One region of the Enterobacter sp. PL_is514 genome, then DNA from elsewhere that is predicted to be linked to it. Evidence: predicted binding sites of a transcription regulator. Region 1 holds the regulator's gene; each other region holds the start of a gene.

The links. Region 1 encodes PurR, which represses purine synthesis genes. Its sites were predicted from a motif close to CANGCAAACGTTTGCNTG; they were not measured.
Region 2: purT (formate-dependent phosphoribosylglycinamide formyltransferase) is a predicted target of PurR. The motif match lies at 2,747-2,764, and genes of this name have one in related genera.
Region 3: galS (HTH-type transcriptional regulator GalS) is a predicted target of PurR. The motif match lies at 1,822-1,839, and genes of this name have one in related genera.
Region 4: pyrC (dihydroorotase) is a predicted target of PurR. The motif match lies at 1,904-1,921, and genes of this name have one in related genera.

Annotation. Positions count from the first base shown of each region.
Region 1 is NZ_JBVPGN010000034.1:146,542-150,776, reverse strand. It holds gene sodB (superoxide dismutase [Fe]) at 1-77, shown strand, start outside; gene AC0TNG_RS16345 (MFS transporter) at 116-1,282, opposite strand; gene cydH (cytochrome bd-I oxidase subunit CydH) at 1,446-1,535, opposite strand; gene purR (HTH-type transcriptional repressor PurR) at 1,833-2,858, shown strand; gene punR (DNA-binding transcriptional activator PunR) at 2,876-3,787, opposite strand; gene punC (purine nucleoside transporter PunC) at 3,902-4,235, shown strand, end outside.
Region 2 is NZ_JBVPGN010000028.1:360,212-364,446, reverse strand. It holds gene ptrB (oligopeptidase B) at 1-1,895, opposite strand, end outside; gene AC0TNG_RS07965 (tellurite resistance TerB family protein) at 1,980-2,627, opposite strand; gene purT (formate-dependent phosphoribosylglycinamide formyltransferase) at 2,798-3,976, shown strand; gene kdgA (bifunctional 4-hydroxy-2-oxoglutarate aldolase/2-dehydro-3-deoxy-phosphogluconate aldolase) at 4,019-4,235, opposite strand, start outside.
Region 3 is NZ_JBVPGN010000028.1:55,213-59,447, reverse strand. It holds gene mglB (galactose/glucose ABC transporter substrate-binding protein MglB) at 1-396, opposite strand, end outside; gene galS (HTH-type transcriptional regulator GalS) at 691-1,713, opposite strand; gene yeiB (DUF418 domain-containing protein YeiB) at 1,869-3,026, opposite strand; gene folE (GTP cyclohydrolase I FolE) at 3,046-3,714, opposite strand; gene AC0TNG_RS06530 (YbfB/YjiJ family MFS transporter) at 3,817-4,235, opposite strand, start outside.
Region 4 is NZ_JBVPGN010000036.1:648,524-652,758, reverse strand. It holds gene mdtH (multidrug efflux MFS transporter MdtH) at 1-1,174, shown strand, start outside; gene AC0TNG_RS23465 (lipoprotein) at 1,298-1,858, shown strand; gene pyrC (dihydroorotase) at 1,985-3,031, shown strand; gene dinI (DNA damage-inducible protein I) at 3,106-3,351, shown strand; gene bssS (biofilm formation regulator BssS) at 3,626-3,880, shown strand; gene solA (N-methyl-L-tryptophan oxidase) at 3,997-4,235, shown strand, end outside.

The DNA.
Region 1 (4,235 bases):
ACGCGCGCCCGAACTACCTGGAGCACTTCTGGGCACTGGTTAACTGGGACTTTGTCGCGAAGAACTTCGCCGCGTAAGAGACACGCAGAAGGGTTCGCCCTTCTGCGTTTTTGGTTTATTCCGCAGCGCAGGCTGCTTCAGGCTGTTTACGACCCGACATCATCACCAGCAGCAGGCCGAGCGCGGCAATAATCGCCCCCATCACCGGCACAAAGCTGTACCCCAGTCCCCCTGAAATCACGGCCCCACCGGCCGCCGCACCGAGCGCGTTGCCCAGGTTGAAGGCGCCGATGTTGACCGACGATGAGAGGCCCGGCGCTTCATGCGCGACGCGCATCACGCGCATCTGCAGCGGCGGCACCACGGCAAAGGTGGCGGCTCCCCAGACGACCATTGCGATCGCGGCCCCAAACTCATTACGCGCCAGCCACGGAATGGCAATCATGATGGCAATCAGCAGGGTTAAGAAGCCCTTCAGCGTGCCGCTCACGGAACGGTCGGCAAATTTCCCGCCGAGATAGTTGCCGATCGAGAAGCCCACGCCTATCAGTACCAGCATCGCGGTCACAAAGAGAGGCGTTGCGTGGGTGATGTCATGCAATACCGGTGAAATATAGGTGTAGAGGGTAAACATCGCCCCTGCCCCCAGCACGGTGGTGAGCAGCGCGGAGAGGACCTGCGGGCGCACCAGCACCGACAGCTCTCTGCGCACGTCAGGACGTTCACCCGCGCTGCCTTTCGGCAGGGAGAAGAACAGCGCCACCATCGCGACCACGCCCAGCCCGGCCGTTGCCAGGAAGGACATCCGCCAGCCGATCGCTTCCCCCAGCCAGGTTGCCGCAGGCACCCCGCCGATGTTGGCAATCGTTAGCCCCATAAACATGGTTGCTACGGCGCTGGCCTGCTTATGTTTTGGCACCACGCTGGCAGCCACGACCGATCCCAGCCCGAAGAACGCGCCGTGGTTAAGGCTGGTCAGAATACGAGACAGCATCAGCGTGGTGTAGTCCGGCGAAATGGCCGAAAGCACGTTACCCAGGGTGAAAATCGCCATCAGGAAAATCAGCGCATTGCGGCGCGCGCGGTGCGAAAGGAGAAGCGTCATCAGCGGCGCCCCCACCATCACGCCGATAGCATAGGCGCTGATTAACATCCCTGCCGCAGGGATCGAGACGTCCACGCCGCGGGCGATGACGGGCAGTAACCCCATCGGGGAGAATTCAGTGGTGCCAATCCCAAAAGCGCCAATCGCCAGGGCCAGCAGGGGAAAATTGATTTTCATGCGTCAACTCCGGATGCCGTGTCATGTGGTGACACAGAACAAAGAAGCGGAAAGCATGACATCAATCACAAAAAATGAGAAGTTAACAAAATGGCAAAAGATTTTTGCCAGAGAAGTAACAATCGGGTCGATCGGGAGGGAGAAGGCTCTCCCTCCGCGTAAATCAGTGCAGCGCAGCCGTCAGACCGGCCGCGACAATCAGAGCCAGCACAATAACGGTGGTGAACAGCGAAAACTTCAGATCGGAACTCATCAATTTTTCTCCTTTTAATCCCCCCACGAAAAGTGAGCCTGCTCATTTTTGCATAATTTACGTCAAAAATCTTCCTGGATTTAGGCTGATAAACACTTTACCTCTTCCCCTTTTCATCAAGATAGGACAAAATTCCACGCTAAATTTATTAGCGTACCGGCCATTGACCCCCTCCTGACGTCCCGTGTCGTTTTCCCGGCGTGCCGCAATTCAAGATTGCGTGATAAGGGTGAGAGAAGGCAAACGTTTACCTTCAAGTTTTTCAGGAGTTTAGGATATGGTCTGGAGTGACATTTAATGGCAACAATTAAAGACGTAGCAAAACGCGCAAACGTTTCCACTACAACCGTATCACATGTAATTAACAAAACCCGCTTCGTGGCGGAAGAGACGCGCAACGCCGTCTGGGCAGCGATCAAAGAGCTGCACTATTCGCCAAGTGCGGTTGCGCGCAGCCTCAAGGTTAATCACACCAAATCCATTGGATTGCTGGCCACCAGCAGTGAAGCGGCCTATTTTGCCGAGATCATTGAAGCGGTAGAGAAGAACTGCTTCCAGAAAGGCTATACCCTGATTCTGGGCAACGCATGGAACAGCATAGAAAAACAGCGTGCCTACCTGTCGATGATGGCGCAAAAGCGCGTTGATGGCCTGCTGGTAATGTGTTCCGAGTACCCGGAATCCGTACTGTCGATGCTCGAAGAGTATCGCCATATTCCCATGGTGGTCATGGACTGGGGCGAAGCGCGCGCGGATTTCACTGATTCCGTTATCGATAATGCCTTTGAAGGCGGCTATATGGCCGGTCGTTATCTGATCGAACGCGGTCACCGCGAGATTGGCGTGATCCCCGGTCCGCTGGAGCGCAACACCGGCGCGGGCCGTCTGGCCGGTTTTATGAAAGCGATGGAAGAAGCGCTGATCAACGTGCCGGAAAACTGGATTGTGCAGGGCGACTTTGAGCCGGAGTCGGGCTACCGCGCAATGCAGCAGATCGTCTCCCAGCCACACCGTCCGACCGCCGTTTTCTGCGGGGGTGACATCATGGCTATGGGCGCGCTCTGCGCTGCCGACGAGCTGGGTCTGCGCGTACCGCAGGATATTTCCGTGATCGGGTATGACAACGTGCGTAACGCGCGTTTCTTCACGCCAGCGTTGACCACCATTCACCAGCCGAAAGATTCGCTGGGCGAAACGGCCTTCAATATGCTGATGGACAGGATCGTCAACAAACGTGAAGAGTCGCAGTCCATTGAAGTTCACCCGCGTCTTATCGAACGCCGTTCCGTTGCGGACGGTCCGTTCCGCGACTACCGTCGTTAATCGCTTTACGGGGCCAGCTATGCTGGCTCCCGTAACCATTCCCGGTTTAGCGTTTCGCTGTCTCCCAGATAATCCAGCAGCCAGGCCATCGCAGGCGAGACATCACTTTGCTGCCAGGTCAGGCAGCAGGCCGCATCCGGGAACGGATTCTCCAGCGTCAGCTCAACCCACTCTCCGGTATCGATGCGCGGACGCGCGAAATGAACGGGCACCATCGCGACGCACAGTCCGGCGCTGAGGCACGTCGCCGACGATTCCCAGTCAGGGGCCACCACCCGCCGCTGGTTGTCCAGAAGCCAGGTGATACGCTTCGGCAATGAACGGGAGGTATCCTCCAGCACCAGCGACGGCCAGTTGCGCAGCGTATCATCGCTGAGCGGCCCCTCCATCACCGCCAGCGGATGATCGCTTGCCACCACGCACTTCCAGCTCAGCATGCCCATATCGCGAAAGGCGTAACGTCCCCCGACCGGGATCGCCTGCGTGGCCCCGATTGCCATCTCTGCCCTGCCGTCCGCCAGCGCATCCCAGACGCCGTTGAACACCTCCTGCGAGACCCGCAGCTCGACATCTGAAAAATGACGATAGAAATCGACGATCATCTGCCGGGTACGTTCCGGCTTAACGATGTTATCCACCGCGATGGAAAGATGCCCCCGCCAGCCGTTAGCGATCTGCTGACACTGTTCGCGGGTGATCTGCATTTTTTTGATAACAGAACGCCCTTCCTTCAAAAACCACGCCCCTGCGGGCGTTAATTCCACATCACGATGGCGCCGCTCAAACAGCGGAACCGCCAGCCACTCCTCCAGCTGACGCACCGTGTAGCTGATGGCCGAAGGGACGCGGTGCAGCTCCTGCGCTGCACCGCTAAAGCTGCCGTTACGTGCAACAGCATCGACCACTTCAAGAGAATAATCTGACCACATTTTCTGCCTGCAAAAAATTTGAATGCACCCGCCAAATATTAGCGTTTCACAAGCCGCTTTGCACTCCCTACACTCTCCGCCAACGTACACCTGCCTCCTCAGGAGAATAAGAGAATGCAACCCAGGAAAGGATTTTTAGTCTGGCTCGGCGGCTTAAGCGTGCTGGGCTTTTTGGCCACCGACATGTACCTGCCCGCGTTTGCCGCGATGCAGGAAGACCTGCAAACCCCTGCGGCGGCCATCAGCGCCAGCCTGAGCCTGTTCCTTGCCGGTTTCGCTTTCGCGCAGCTGCTGTGGGGACCGCTCTCGGATCGCTTTGGTCGTAAACCGGTACTGCTGCTGGGTCTGGCCATTTTTGCCGTGGGCTGCCTGGGGATGCTGTGGGTGCGCGATGCCACCTGGCTGCTGGTGCTGCGCTTTATTCAGGCCGTGGGCGTCTGTGCTGCGG
Region 2 (4,235 bases), on a different contig from region 1:
AGTTTTGCCACCCATTTTGCCGGCTCCCAGTATTGCACCTGAGAATCATGCAGACCGGTGGTGACCAACATGTGGGGATAGGCTTTCGCTTCCACGTTATCGTACGGGCTGTACGTTTTCATATAGCGGTAGTACATCTCATCCTGCGGATTCCCCCACTCTTCAAACTCCCCTGTCGTAAGCGGGATGGATTCATCGAGCATGGTCGTCACCACATCGACAAACGGGACCTGTGCGACAATCCCCTTAAAGCGGTCGGGACGCTGGTTGATCGCCGCCCCCATCAGCATGCCGCCCGCGCTGCCGCCCATCCCAAAGCAAAGCTGCGGATCCCCGTAGCCCTGCTCAATCAGCGCATCGCAGACGTCGAGGTAGTCATTGAAGGTATTTTTCTTTTTCAGGAATTTCCCGTCTTCATACCAGTGCTGCCCCAGTTCACCGCCACCGCGAATATGGGCGATGGCAAAAACAAAGCCGCGATCGAGCAGGCTTAACCGGCTGCTGCTGAAATCGGCGTCCATGCTTGAGCCATACGAGCCGTAACCGTACACCAGGATCGGGTTTTTGCCTTTCTGGAAGTGGGCTTTGTGATAGACGAGCGAGACGGGGACCTCGACGCCATCCCGGGCGGTGACCCACAGGTGCTCGCTGCGGTAGTTTTCAGACTCAAACCCTTTGACCTCGGTCTGTTTAATCACCTGACGCTGCCCGGTATCCATATCCAGCTCAAACAGGGTGTCCGGCGTGGTCATCGATGAGTAGCCGTAGCGCAGCCGCGAGGATTCAGGTTCAGGGTTGAAACCAATCCACGTCACATAGGCCGGGTCGTCGAACGCGATCCCCACCACTTCCCGCGTTTTACGGTTGATTTGCCGGATACTGGTCAGCCCTCGCTGACGCTCTTCCACCACCAGCCAGTCGGTAAACAGGGTGAACCCTTCAAGCATTACCTGATCCCGCGCGGGGATAAGCACCTCCCATTTGCGCTCATCGCGCACTTTGGTTTTATAGAGACCAAAGTTTTTACCCTCGCGATTAGAGCGCAAATAAAAGCTGTGCTGAAAGTGATCCAGGCTGTACTCGTGATCCTTGCGGCGCGGCAGGAAACAGAGCGGCTGGGCGTCGGGCAGTTCGGCATCCAGCAGCAGAACTTCCGAGGTCGTCGCGCTGGCCAGGAAGATAATCACATAGTGGCGCGAGGAGGTTTTATGCAGGCTGACATAGAACGTTTCGTCTTTCTCTTCATAGACCAGCTCGTCGTCAGCGGAGTCCGTTCCCACGGTGTGTCGCCACACCTGATAAGGCAGCAGCGTCGAGGCGTGCTTTTTGACGTAGTAAACCGTCTCGGAATCATTCGCCCAGACAAAATCCGGGGAGACGTTTTCCAGCATTTCCGGATACCAGTTGCCGGTGTCCAGATTGCGAAAACGCAGGCCGTACTGGCGACGGGAGAGATAATCCTCCGCCAGCGCCATCACCGCGTTATCCGGCGAAATGGACATGCCGCCCAGGGTATAAAATTCGCTGTGGGCGGCGCGCTGGTTGGCATCCAGCAAAATATCCCACTCATCCCATTCGGCGCTTAATACCGACTGACGCTGGTAGATGGGATACTCATTGCCGGGCTCGTAAATATGGCGATAGCGATAGCCGTTTTTGGTCCAGGGCGCAGAGATATCGCGCTGAGGAATACGCTGCACCATCTCATTCAGCAGCTGGTCCTGAAGCGTCTGCTGGCTGGACATGACCTTGCGGCCATAGTCGTTTTCCTCGTGCAGGTAGTCGAGTACCTCTGGCCGGGAGCGCGAATCGTCCCGCAGCCAGTAATAGTTGTCTATGCGCGTATCGCCATGCGTGGTGATCGCATAAGGAGTACGTCGGGCTTTCGGTGGCATGTCATCATTCTTTTAAGTTTACACCCTATAAGGTTGGCAAAACCCACGCATGATGCAAGCGAAACAGCGTCGCGACGGCGGAGGCTATCCCTGTAACGCCTGTTTTTGTTCGCGGATATCCCGCTCAATGCCCTCGCGCACGTCCTGAGGGATCTTTAACGCATCGCCCAGGGCGTTAAGGTAGCTCCGCTCCATAAAGTGATCGATATCGATGGCGGCACAGCTGAGGAAATAGAGCTCCAGCGCCTCTTCCTCATTTTTCACACTTTGCGCAAGACGCTGCGGCTCAAGCGGCTGTTCGATAGCCTGCGCCACCAGCGCTCTGCCCTTCTCTTCAACGCCGGCTTCACGCAGCTGCTGCTCGATCGCCGATCGTTCTTTGTCGTCAATATGCCCGTCACTTTTCGCGGCAAAAACCAGAGCAAGAATGAGCCGTTCGGTACGCAGATCCAGCGGCGAGGTGTGCTCGCCATAATGCGGTTCATCGCTGTGCGCGGTCCGTACCCGGTCCTTGTACTTATTCCACAGCACGGTGCCCGCGATGGCGCCGCCGCCGGCCAGCAGCGCGCCGGTGCCATATTTTGCCAGCAGCTTGCGTGAGGATTTATTCGCGACCAGCAGGCCTGCCAGCCCGCCGAGCGCTCCGGGTACCAGCAGTTTGCTGAGGTCCCGTTCGCCAGATGATGTTTTCTGCCCTAACAGGGATTGCAATTGATTTAACCAGCCAGACATGATTTCCCTCACTTAACGGTGAACATGTTCCACAGCGTAAGCGAGCGGGCGTCAGGAAATGTCTGGTCGGGCTAAAGAAGCGCAAATTTCTGCCCTCGCGTTTATCCCTGCGCAAGACAGACGCAAACGTTTTCGTTTATACTGCGCGCAACTTTTTTAGGGGGATTGTTATGATTCGTTTAGGAACTGCGCTGCGACCTGCGGCGACGCGAGTGATGCTGTTGGGATCGGGCGAGCTGGGAAAAGAGGTCGCCATTGAGTGCCAACGTTTAGGTGTGGAAGTCATCGCCGTAGACCGTTACGCCGACGCACCCGCCATGCACGTCGCCCATCGTTCTTATGTGATTAACATGCTGGATGGCGATGCCCTTCGCGAACTGATTACGCGCGAGAAGCCCGATTTCGTTGTACCGGAAATTGAAGCGATTGCCACCGATACGCTGATCGCCCTGGAGCAGGAAGGCCAGCGCGTGGTGCCCTGCGCGAAAGCCGCAAAGCTGACCATGAACCGCGAAGGCATTCGTCGCCTGGCGGCAGAAGAGCTGGGATTGCCCACCTCGAGCTACCGTTTTGCGGGCGATAAAGTCGCGTTCCTGCAGGCCGTAGAGGAGATTGGCTACCCGTGTATCGTTAAGCCGGTGATGAGCTCCTCCGGTAAAGGGCAGAGCTTCATTCGCGATAGCAGCACGCTCGATAAGGCGTGGGATTACGCCCAGCAGGGTGGCCGCGCCGGCGCCGGTCGCGTCATCGTTGAAGGCGTCGTGAAGTTTGATTTCGAGATCACCCTGCTGACCGTCAGCGCCGTTGACGGCGTCCATTTCTGCGATCCGATTGGCCACCGTCAGGAAGATGGCGATTACCGCGAATCCTGGCAGCCGCAGCAGATGAGCGCCCTGGCGCTGGAGCGTGCGCAGGCGATCGCCCGTAAAACCGTCCTCGCGCTGGGCGGCTATGGCCTGTTCGGCGTAGAGCTGTTTGTGTGCGGCGACGAGGTGATTTTCAGCGAAGTCTCCCCTCGCCCGCATGACACCGGCATGGTCACGCTGATTTCGCAGGATCTTTCCGAGTTCGCCCTGCACGTGCGCGCCTTCCTCGGCCTGCCCGTCGGGGGTATCCGTCAGTACGGCCCGGCCGCCTCGGCGGTCATCCTGCCGCAGTTAACCAGCCAGAACGTTACGTTTGATAACGTCGACGCGGCAGTGGGTGCCGGGTTGCAGGTACGTTTGTTCGGCAAGCCGGAGATCGACGGTACCCGTCGTCTTGGCGTGGCATTAGCCACCGGGGATAATATTGACGACGCGGTGGCGAGAGCGAAAGCGGCCGCAGCAAGCGTTAAGGTAGAGGGATAAAAAAAACGGGCCGAAAGGCCCGTTTTTCATGCGGCGAATGGCTTACTGCTTCGCGCCTTCCACCGCTTCGCGAGCCAGTTTTGTGATGCGATCCCAGTCGCCCGCTTCCAGCGCATCCGCCGGAACCAGCCATGAGCCACCGATGCACAGCACGCTTTTCAGCGCCAGGTAGTCACGGTAGTTGGCAGGAGAGATACCCCCCGTCGGGCAGAAGCGTACCTGAGAGAAGGGACCCGCAATCGCCTGCAGCGCTTTAGTG
Region 3 (4,235 bases), on a different contig from region 1:
ACCGACGTAATACGCTTTATCGTAGCTATCCAGCGCCTTACGGGAAGGTTCTTTGTTGAAGAAGACGATCGGCACGTTCTGGCCGCGCGCTTTTTCAATAACCGTGCCTGCTGCAGCCGGGTCAACCAGGTTGATGGCCAGGGCTTTCACGCCTTTCGCCAGCAGAACGTCGATCTGATCGTTCTGTTTGGACTGGTCGTTCTGGGAGTCGTTCATCAGCAGCTGAACGTCTGGCGCTGCTTTCGCATCTTTCTCAATCGCTTTACGCACAACAGACATGAAGTTGTCGTCGTATTTATAGATGGTCACACCAATACGGGTATCCGCAGCGTGCGCTGCTGCACCAAAAAGCATGCTTGCCATTACAGCAGACAGGGTCAACACCTTCTTATTCATGGTATCTCCGGTTTTTTTATGCAGGGTAGTTCTTGTGAATAACGATCGGCGGGCAGGTGTTAATAAAACGTTACTGACAGCCGAAGTTCACTTATAAAATTTCTATCTTCCGTGTTCGGTAACGCTCCAGAAATGCGTTTTATTCGTTGTTTGCAGCACATTGGCTATAGTGAAAGTGAATAATCACCGTTACATAGCGTTTCAGCTCCTAAAACGCTGACATCATAGTCAGCGCCTTGTTAAGATACTGTGAATTTACTCACAGATTGAAAACGGTTACATCACCTCATGTAATCAGTTAGTGATCGGAACCACAGTTTGCCTGGCCGCGACGGAGTGGCGACGCACTAAAGTCGGCATGAAACAGTGCGTTGCGCCCGGATCCAGCAGCCCTGCCGCCCCCTGTAACGCCAGCTCAGTCGCCAGTTTCGCCATAGAGGCAATGGGGTAGCGCACCGTTGTCAGCTGCGGGTCGGTGTAACGGGCAATCGGAATATCATCAAAGCCAATGAGTGATAAATGCTGTGGCACCGCAATGCCGTTGTCTTTCAGCGCCGTCAGGGCCCCTGCCGCCATGCTGTCGTTATAGGCAAACACCGCAGACAGCTGCAGGTTGCGGCCCAGCAGCTCGACCATCGCCGCTTCACCGCCCTGCATGTCCGGCGTACCGGTTCCCACCCAGCTTTCGGATGGCATCATGCCGTGCTCTTTCAGGGCGTTTTGCCACCCCTCGCGCCGCAGGTCGTCATCTTCAATCTGATGGCTGGAGGCCAGATAGCCAATCCGCTGATGCCCGTTGTTAATGAGCATTTTCGTGGCCATCATGGCGCCGCTGACGTTATCCAGCCCGACGCAGCGATGGGCATAGCCGGGGACGATACGGTTAATCAGCACCATGCCCGGGATCTGATCCATAAAGCCGGTTAGCTCTTCATCGCTCAAGGCTTTTGAGTGGACAATCAAGGCGTTACAGCGCTGGCGAATCAGCACTTCGATGGCATGGCGCTCTTTTTCCGCCTCATGATAGCTGTTGCCGATCAGGACGTATTTCTGATGCTGCTGGGCGACCACGTCGACCGCTTTCACCAGTGCGCCGAAAAAGGCATCTGAGACATCCATCACCACCACGCCGATGGTGTCGCTGACCTGCGTCGCAAGCGCCTGCGCATTGGCATTTGGCCGGTACCCGAGCTGGGTCACGGCTTTCATTACGGTTTCACGGGTTTCAGGGCTGACCAGCGCGCTGTTGTTCAGCACGCGCGAGACGGTGGCCACAGAAACGCCCGCCTGACGGGCGACGTCACGAATGGTGATCATATTCACCATCCTTCAAAGGATTGCAGCAACTCACAGACACCCCCTGTGTTTAGCAAGGTGGCTATTTTGGCAGCGAGAGAAAGGGGACTACGTGAAGAAGCTCACACTCATGAAAACGCTTACATCCGTTTTGTTAATGATTGTGATCCAGATCGTTATCTGGATGTGTTTTTCAATGATACCCCTGAAGCATGTGCGGTTAACTGACGCCACACCCACTCCAGCGGTCCCTGGCGGAAATAACGTAGCCAGAGAACAGAAAACGCCAGGTTAACCACCCAGACCGGGATAACAAACGCCAGCAGCGTGAGGCGGTCGAATTTCATAAACAGGCCAAAGCGATAGAAAAGCGTGGTGCAGAGAAGCGTTTGCAGGAGGTAGTTGCTCAACGCCATGCGGCCCACGCAGGCGATAGCGCTGACGATCCACAGGCGGGAAAGCGTTGGCCAGAAGCCATAGATCAGCGCCGCGTAGCCGATGGTCTGGAACGGTGCGCTCAGTTCGCGCGGCACCTGGAGCAGGAACGCGCACCAGCGGTAATCCCAGTGGATGTGCCACTGCGTAATGACCGCCGGGAGGTTAATCAGCACGCCCAGCAGCACCAGCCCCACACCCGTTCGCCGATAGTGACGCAGGCTGAATTCGCCTTTCAGCCAGCCGGTGCGCATCAGTGACGCGCCCATCATCATCATGCCCGCCAGCTGCCAGCCGTATTGCGCCCCCAGCGCAAGGAGGTTGTCCCCCAGCATATCCGCGCGGTTGCTTATTGCTTCCGTACCGCCTTTCAGCTTCCAGAACTGCTCGTACTGCAGGTTAGCGGCATCCGGGATCCAGGCACGGTTAGTCGCCTCTCCGGAGATCATCCCCAGCAGCAGCAGTACAGCAAGCCCCATGACATAGAGCATCACGCCGGTGTTAAACAGGCTTTTAACGCTGTGCGCATCGCGAATCAGACGCCAGCAGATGAGCCCGACTAACCCATACGCGAGAAGAATATCGCCGTCCCAGAAGAACAGGCCGTGAATAAAGCCGAGGATAACCAGCAGCGTCAGGCGCGACTGGATCCAGCGCGTACCGCGTTTGAGGAGAAGCTGCAGGCCTGCGCCAAACAGCAAGGCAAAGAGCGTGAGGAATTTGACCTGCGCGAAGAGATCGAGGATCGCCCACGTCCATGCATCACTGCGCGTGATGTCGCCATACCAGGCAGGATTGAGATAAGCCGCCTTCGGCAAACCGAAGGCGGTGATATTAAGCAGCAGGATACCGAGAATGGCGACGCCGCGAACAAAATCGAGCGTGACGTTTCGCTCCATGGTCCCTGCCCTGTAAGACTTAGTTGTGGTGACGTACGGCGCGCAGGAACTCCTGGCGGGTATTCTGGCTTGATTTAAACAGACCGCCCAGCGAGGTTGTGGTGGTCGCACTGGTTGCATCGCGCACGCCACGCGCTTTCACGCAGTAGTGAACCGCATCGATAGAGACGGCCACGTTATTGGTGCCCAGCAGCGTTTGCAGCGCGGTCAGGATCTGCTGGGTCAGACGCTCCTGCACCTGCGGACGCTGAGCGAAGAACTGCACGATGCGGTTGATCTTCGACAGGCCAATCACCGTATCTTTGGGGATATACGCCACGGTCGCTTTACCGTCGATGGTCACGAAATGGTGTTCGCAGGTGCTGGTCAGCGTGATATCGCGGACCGTCACCATCTCATCCACTTTCATCTTGTTTTCAATGACGGTGATTTTCGGGAAGTTGGCGTAATCCAGACCCGAGAAAATTTCGTCGACGTACATTTTCGCGATGCGGTGCGGCGTCTCCATCAGACTGTCGTCACTCAGATCGAGATTCAGCAGCTCCATGATATCGGTCATATGACCGGCAATCAGACGCTTGCGGGTTTCATTGTCCAAATCCTGTACGGGCGGACGCAGTGGCGTTTCAAGACCGCGCGCAACCAGGGCTTCGTGGACCAGGGCAGCTTCTTTACTGAGTGATGACATTTTGTTCTCCTGCAGGTGTGGCGTCTTTTGCCCTCGTTGTGGCAAAAGTATGCGCTCATTGTGCGTGAGGCGGCGCACATAATCCAGTATTCACGACGATAATTATTGCAATTGCTGTTGCCTTTCAGCGTGACGATTCCAGACCAGGGCTCCGCCGACGAACAGCGCCACGCCCGCCAGCCCCAGCGCAGGCTCCAGCCGGTGGGTAAGCCAGGTTGATAACGCCGAGGTCATCGGGCCAATCAATTGCCCTATCGCATACCCGGTGGTGAGCAGGCCGGCCATATAGCGCGTGTGGTTTGGCGCCAGCTCGCGACCGTATAAAAGAGAGAGCTGCACGGCACACAAAAAGCCGCCTCCCACCAGCAGCCCGCCCGTCAGCAAACCGCCAATCCCCGGCAGCAGCCAGGCCGCCAGCACGCCCGCCCCCTGTAACCACAGCACGATAGCCAGCCTGCGGTTAGCCGTTGAGGTGTGGCGTAAAAGAATACTGAGCGCAATGCCCACCACGGCGGCGAGAC
Region 4 (4,235 bases), on a different contig from region 1:
ATATTTCCTGCTCGTCGATAACATGCTGGTCGTGCTCGGCTTTTTTGTCGTTTTCCCGCTGATATCGATTCGCTTTGTCGATCAAATGGGCTGGGCGGCGTTAATGGTCGGCATTGCCCTGGGGTTACGCCAGTTTGTCCAGCAGGGCCTGGGGGTCTTTGGTGGGGCCATTGCCGACCGCTTTGGCGCTAAACCGATGATCGTGACCGGTATGCTGCTGCGCGCGGCAGGCTTTGCCACAATGGCGGTCGCTCAGGAGCCCTGGCTGCTCTGGTTCTCCTGTTTCCTCTCCGGTATCGGGGGCACGCTGTTCGATCCGCCACGCACCGCGCTGGTGGTGAAGCTTATTCGCCCGCAGCACCGCGGCCGCTTCTTCTCGATTCTGATGATGCAGGACAGCGCCGGGGCGGTTGTTGGCGCCCTGCTGGGAAGCTGGCTGCTGCAGTACGACTTCCGTCTGGTCTGCGCGGCTGGGGCGGTGCTCTTTATTCTGTGCGCGCTGTTTAATGGCCTGTTCCTGCCCGCCTGGAAACTGTCGACGGTCAAAGCACCTGTCCGGGAAGGGCTTGGCCGCGTCCTGCGCGACAAACGTTTTGTCACCTATGTGCTGACATTGACGGGCTACTACATGCTGGCTGTGCAGGTCATGCTGATGCTGCCGATCATGGTTAACGACATTGCTGGCACGCCTGCTGCCGTTAAATGGATGTACGCCATCGAAGCCTGCCTGTCGTTAACGCTGCTTTATCCGATTGCCCGCTGGAGCGAACGGCGTTTTCGTCTGGAGCATCGCCTGATGGCCGGGCTGTTCCTGATGACGCTGAGCATGATGCCGATCGGGCTGGTGAACTCTCTCCAGCAGCTGTTTACCCTGATTTGCACCTTCTATATAGGGTCGATCATCGCCGAGCCTGCCCGTGAAACGCTGAGCGCCTCCCTTGCGGATGCGCGTGCGCGCGGCAGCTATATGGGTTTCAGCCGGCTGGGGCTGGCGCTTGGTGGCGCATTAGGTTACGCCGGAGGCGGCTGGTTGTTTGATGCCGGCAAAGCGTTAAACCAGCCCGAACTCCCGTGGATGATGCTCGGCGTGGTGGGCTTTATGACGCTCCTTGCCCTGTGGTGGCAGTTCAGCCAGAAACGCAGCGCGAGCGGCATGCTCGAGCCTGGCGCGTAGGCTTTCCCTCGGGCGGGAGTCCCTCCCGCCCCACTTCTCAGTTTTTTCTGCTGGTTTCTGCCCATTCCCGCTGACATACTGGCGTAACAGGACAGAAGCGCCGATTTTTCGTTGAGGAACACTATGAAGAAAATTGTCTTTGCCGCTGCATTAGTTGTCAGCGGTCTGCTGGTTGGCTGTAACCAGCTCACGCAATATACCGTCAGTGAACAGGAAATTAATCAGGCGCTGGAAAAACATAACAATTTCTCGAAAGACATTGGCGTGCCGGGGCTGGCGGACGCGCATATCGTGCTCACGAATCTGACCAGCCAGATCGGACGTGAAGAGCCAAACAAAGTCACCCTGGCCGGTGACGCGGATCTTGATATGTCCTCCCTCTTTGGCAATCAGAAAGCCAACATCAAGCTCAAGCTGAAGGCACTTCCCGTTTTCAACAAAGAGAAAGGGGCGATTTTCCTCCAGGAGATGGAAGTCGTCGATGCGCAGGTGTCGCCGGACAAGATGGCGCCGGTTCTGCAAACCCTGATGCCCTATCTCAACCAGTCGCTGCGTAATTATTTCAACCAGCAGCCCGCGTACGTCTTAAGCGAAGATAAAAGCAAGGGCGAAGCCCTGGCGAAAAAATACGCAAAAGGAATAGAGGTTAAGCCGGGTGAAATCATCATTCCTTTCACCGATTAACCTGAAGGGCGCTGCGGCGCCCTTTTTTTTACGGAAAAGTGTGCAAACGAAAACGTTTCCGCTTATGATTTGTGTCCGGCAAAAACAGCCATCCTTATGACTGATTCCTGACAAGCCGGAGCTTCCATGACTGCACAACCCCAGGTTCTTAAAATCCGCCGCCCTGACGACTGGCATATCCATCTGCGTGATGGCGATATGCTGAAAACCGTCGTGCCTTATACCAGCGAAATTTATGGCCGCGCGATTGTCATGCCTAACCTGGTTCCACCAGTCACCACCGTCGATGCCGCGATAGCCTATCGCCAGCGCATCCTGGATGCCGTGCCTGCGGGACACGATTTTACCCCGTTGATGACCTGCTATCTGACCGACTCGCTGGACCCTAACGAAGTGGAGCGTGGGTTTAACGAAGGCGTATTTACGGCGGCGAAACTCTATCCGGCAAATGCCACCACCAACTCCAGCCACGGCGTCACCAGCATTGATGCCATCATGCCGGTTCTGGAGCGCATGCAGAAACTGGGCATGCCGCTGCTGGTCCATGGTGAAGTCACGCATGCCGAGATTGACATCTTCGACCGTGAAGCCCGGTTTATCGAGACCGTGATGGAGCCTCTGCGCCAGCGCCTGCCCGCGCTTAAAGTGGTCTTTGAGCATATCACCACCAAAGACGCGGCAGAGTACGTGCGCGACGGCAACGATCTTATCGCCGCCACCATTACGCCGCAGCACCTGATGTTTAACCGTAACCACATGCTGGTGGGCGGGGTGCGCCCTCACCTGTACTGCCTGCCGATTCTCAAGCGCAACATCCACCAGCAGGCGCTGCGCGAGCTGGTTGCCAGCGGGTTCTCCCGCGCGTTCCTCGGCACCGACTCCGCGCCTCACGCCCGCCACCGTAAAGAGGCAAGCTGCGGCTGCGCAGGCTGCTTCAACGCCCCAACGGCGCTTGCCAGCTACGCGACCGTATTTGAAGAGATGAACGCGCTGGAACATTTCGAAGCGTTCTGCTCCCTTAACGGCCCGCGCTTCTACGGCCTGCCGGTCAACGACAGCTTCATCGAACTGGAGCGTAAAGCGAGCCACGTTGAGGAGTCCATTGCGCTGACGGATGACACGCTGATCCCCTTCCTGGCGGGCGAAACCGTTAACTGGACGGTAAAACGTTAAAAAATCAATGCCCCTTGTTGTCAAACCGATAATATACCTGTATAAATAAACAGTATATTACACAGGGGGCATTTATGCGTATTGAAGTCACCATAGCCAAAACAACTGTTCTGCCTGCCGGCGCGCTTGATGCACTGGCAGGCGAATTATCCCGCCGTATTAACAACACCTTTCCCGACAACGCGGGTGCCGTAACGGTGCGTTACGCCGCGGCGAACAACCTCTCCGTCATTGGTGCGGCGAAAGAAGATAAAGATCGCATCAGCGAAATCCTGCAGGAAACGTGGGAAAGCGCAGACGACTGGTTTATCACAGATTAATACTGCTCCCTCATTGTGTTTTTTTGCCGGGTCGCCCCGGCTTTTTTTTGTCTAAAAATACGGTAAGTTCAAATTAATTCGGCATCTTCTTTAAGAATCGTGAACAAGATGGTGTTTTATTGTTCGAACAATCCTAAAAAGCAGAAAAATGTGTTGCCACCTGTTTATTTTTCCCTTCGGAACCCTTATTACTTGGTATACTAAAGATGCTTTCAGAAAAACATGCATTGAACCTCAAAGCCGTTGTCTTCTAACACGCATTAAGGGGGTTATAATGGAAAAGAATAGTGAAGTGATCCAGACCCATCCACTTGTTGGCTGGGATATCAGTACCGTAGATAGCTACGATGCGCTGATGCTGCGTTTGCACTACCAGACCCCGAATCAACTCAACCGTGAAGAAGCGGAAGTTGGACAGACGCTGTGGCTAACAACAGACGTCGCCCGTCAGTTTATTTCTATTTTAGAGGCAGGTATTGCAAAAATAGAATCTGGCGACTATCAGGAAAATGAGTATAAACGGCACTAAGCTTATGCCCACTTTTCTCTCTACAGGCACCCTCGCGGTGCCTTATTTATTTCTCCCTTGTCTAACTCCGCGTTGTTAATTACTCTGCTAACAAAACGTCAGTTTATGAGATGCATATGAGATACGACTTAATCATTATTGGTAGCGGCTCCGTGGGTTCCGCTGCCGGTTATTACGCAACACAGGCAGGTCTGAAGGTCCTGATGATCGATGCCCACCTCCCTCCCCATGCGGAAGGCAGCCATCATGGCGATACCCGCCTCATGCGCCATGCGTATGGAGAAGGCGAGCGCTATGTCCCGCTGGTGCTTCGCGCCCAGACGCTGTGGGATGAACTGGCGAAGCAGACCGAAGA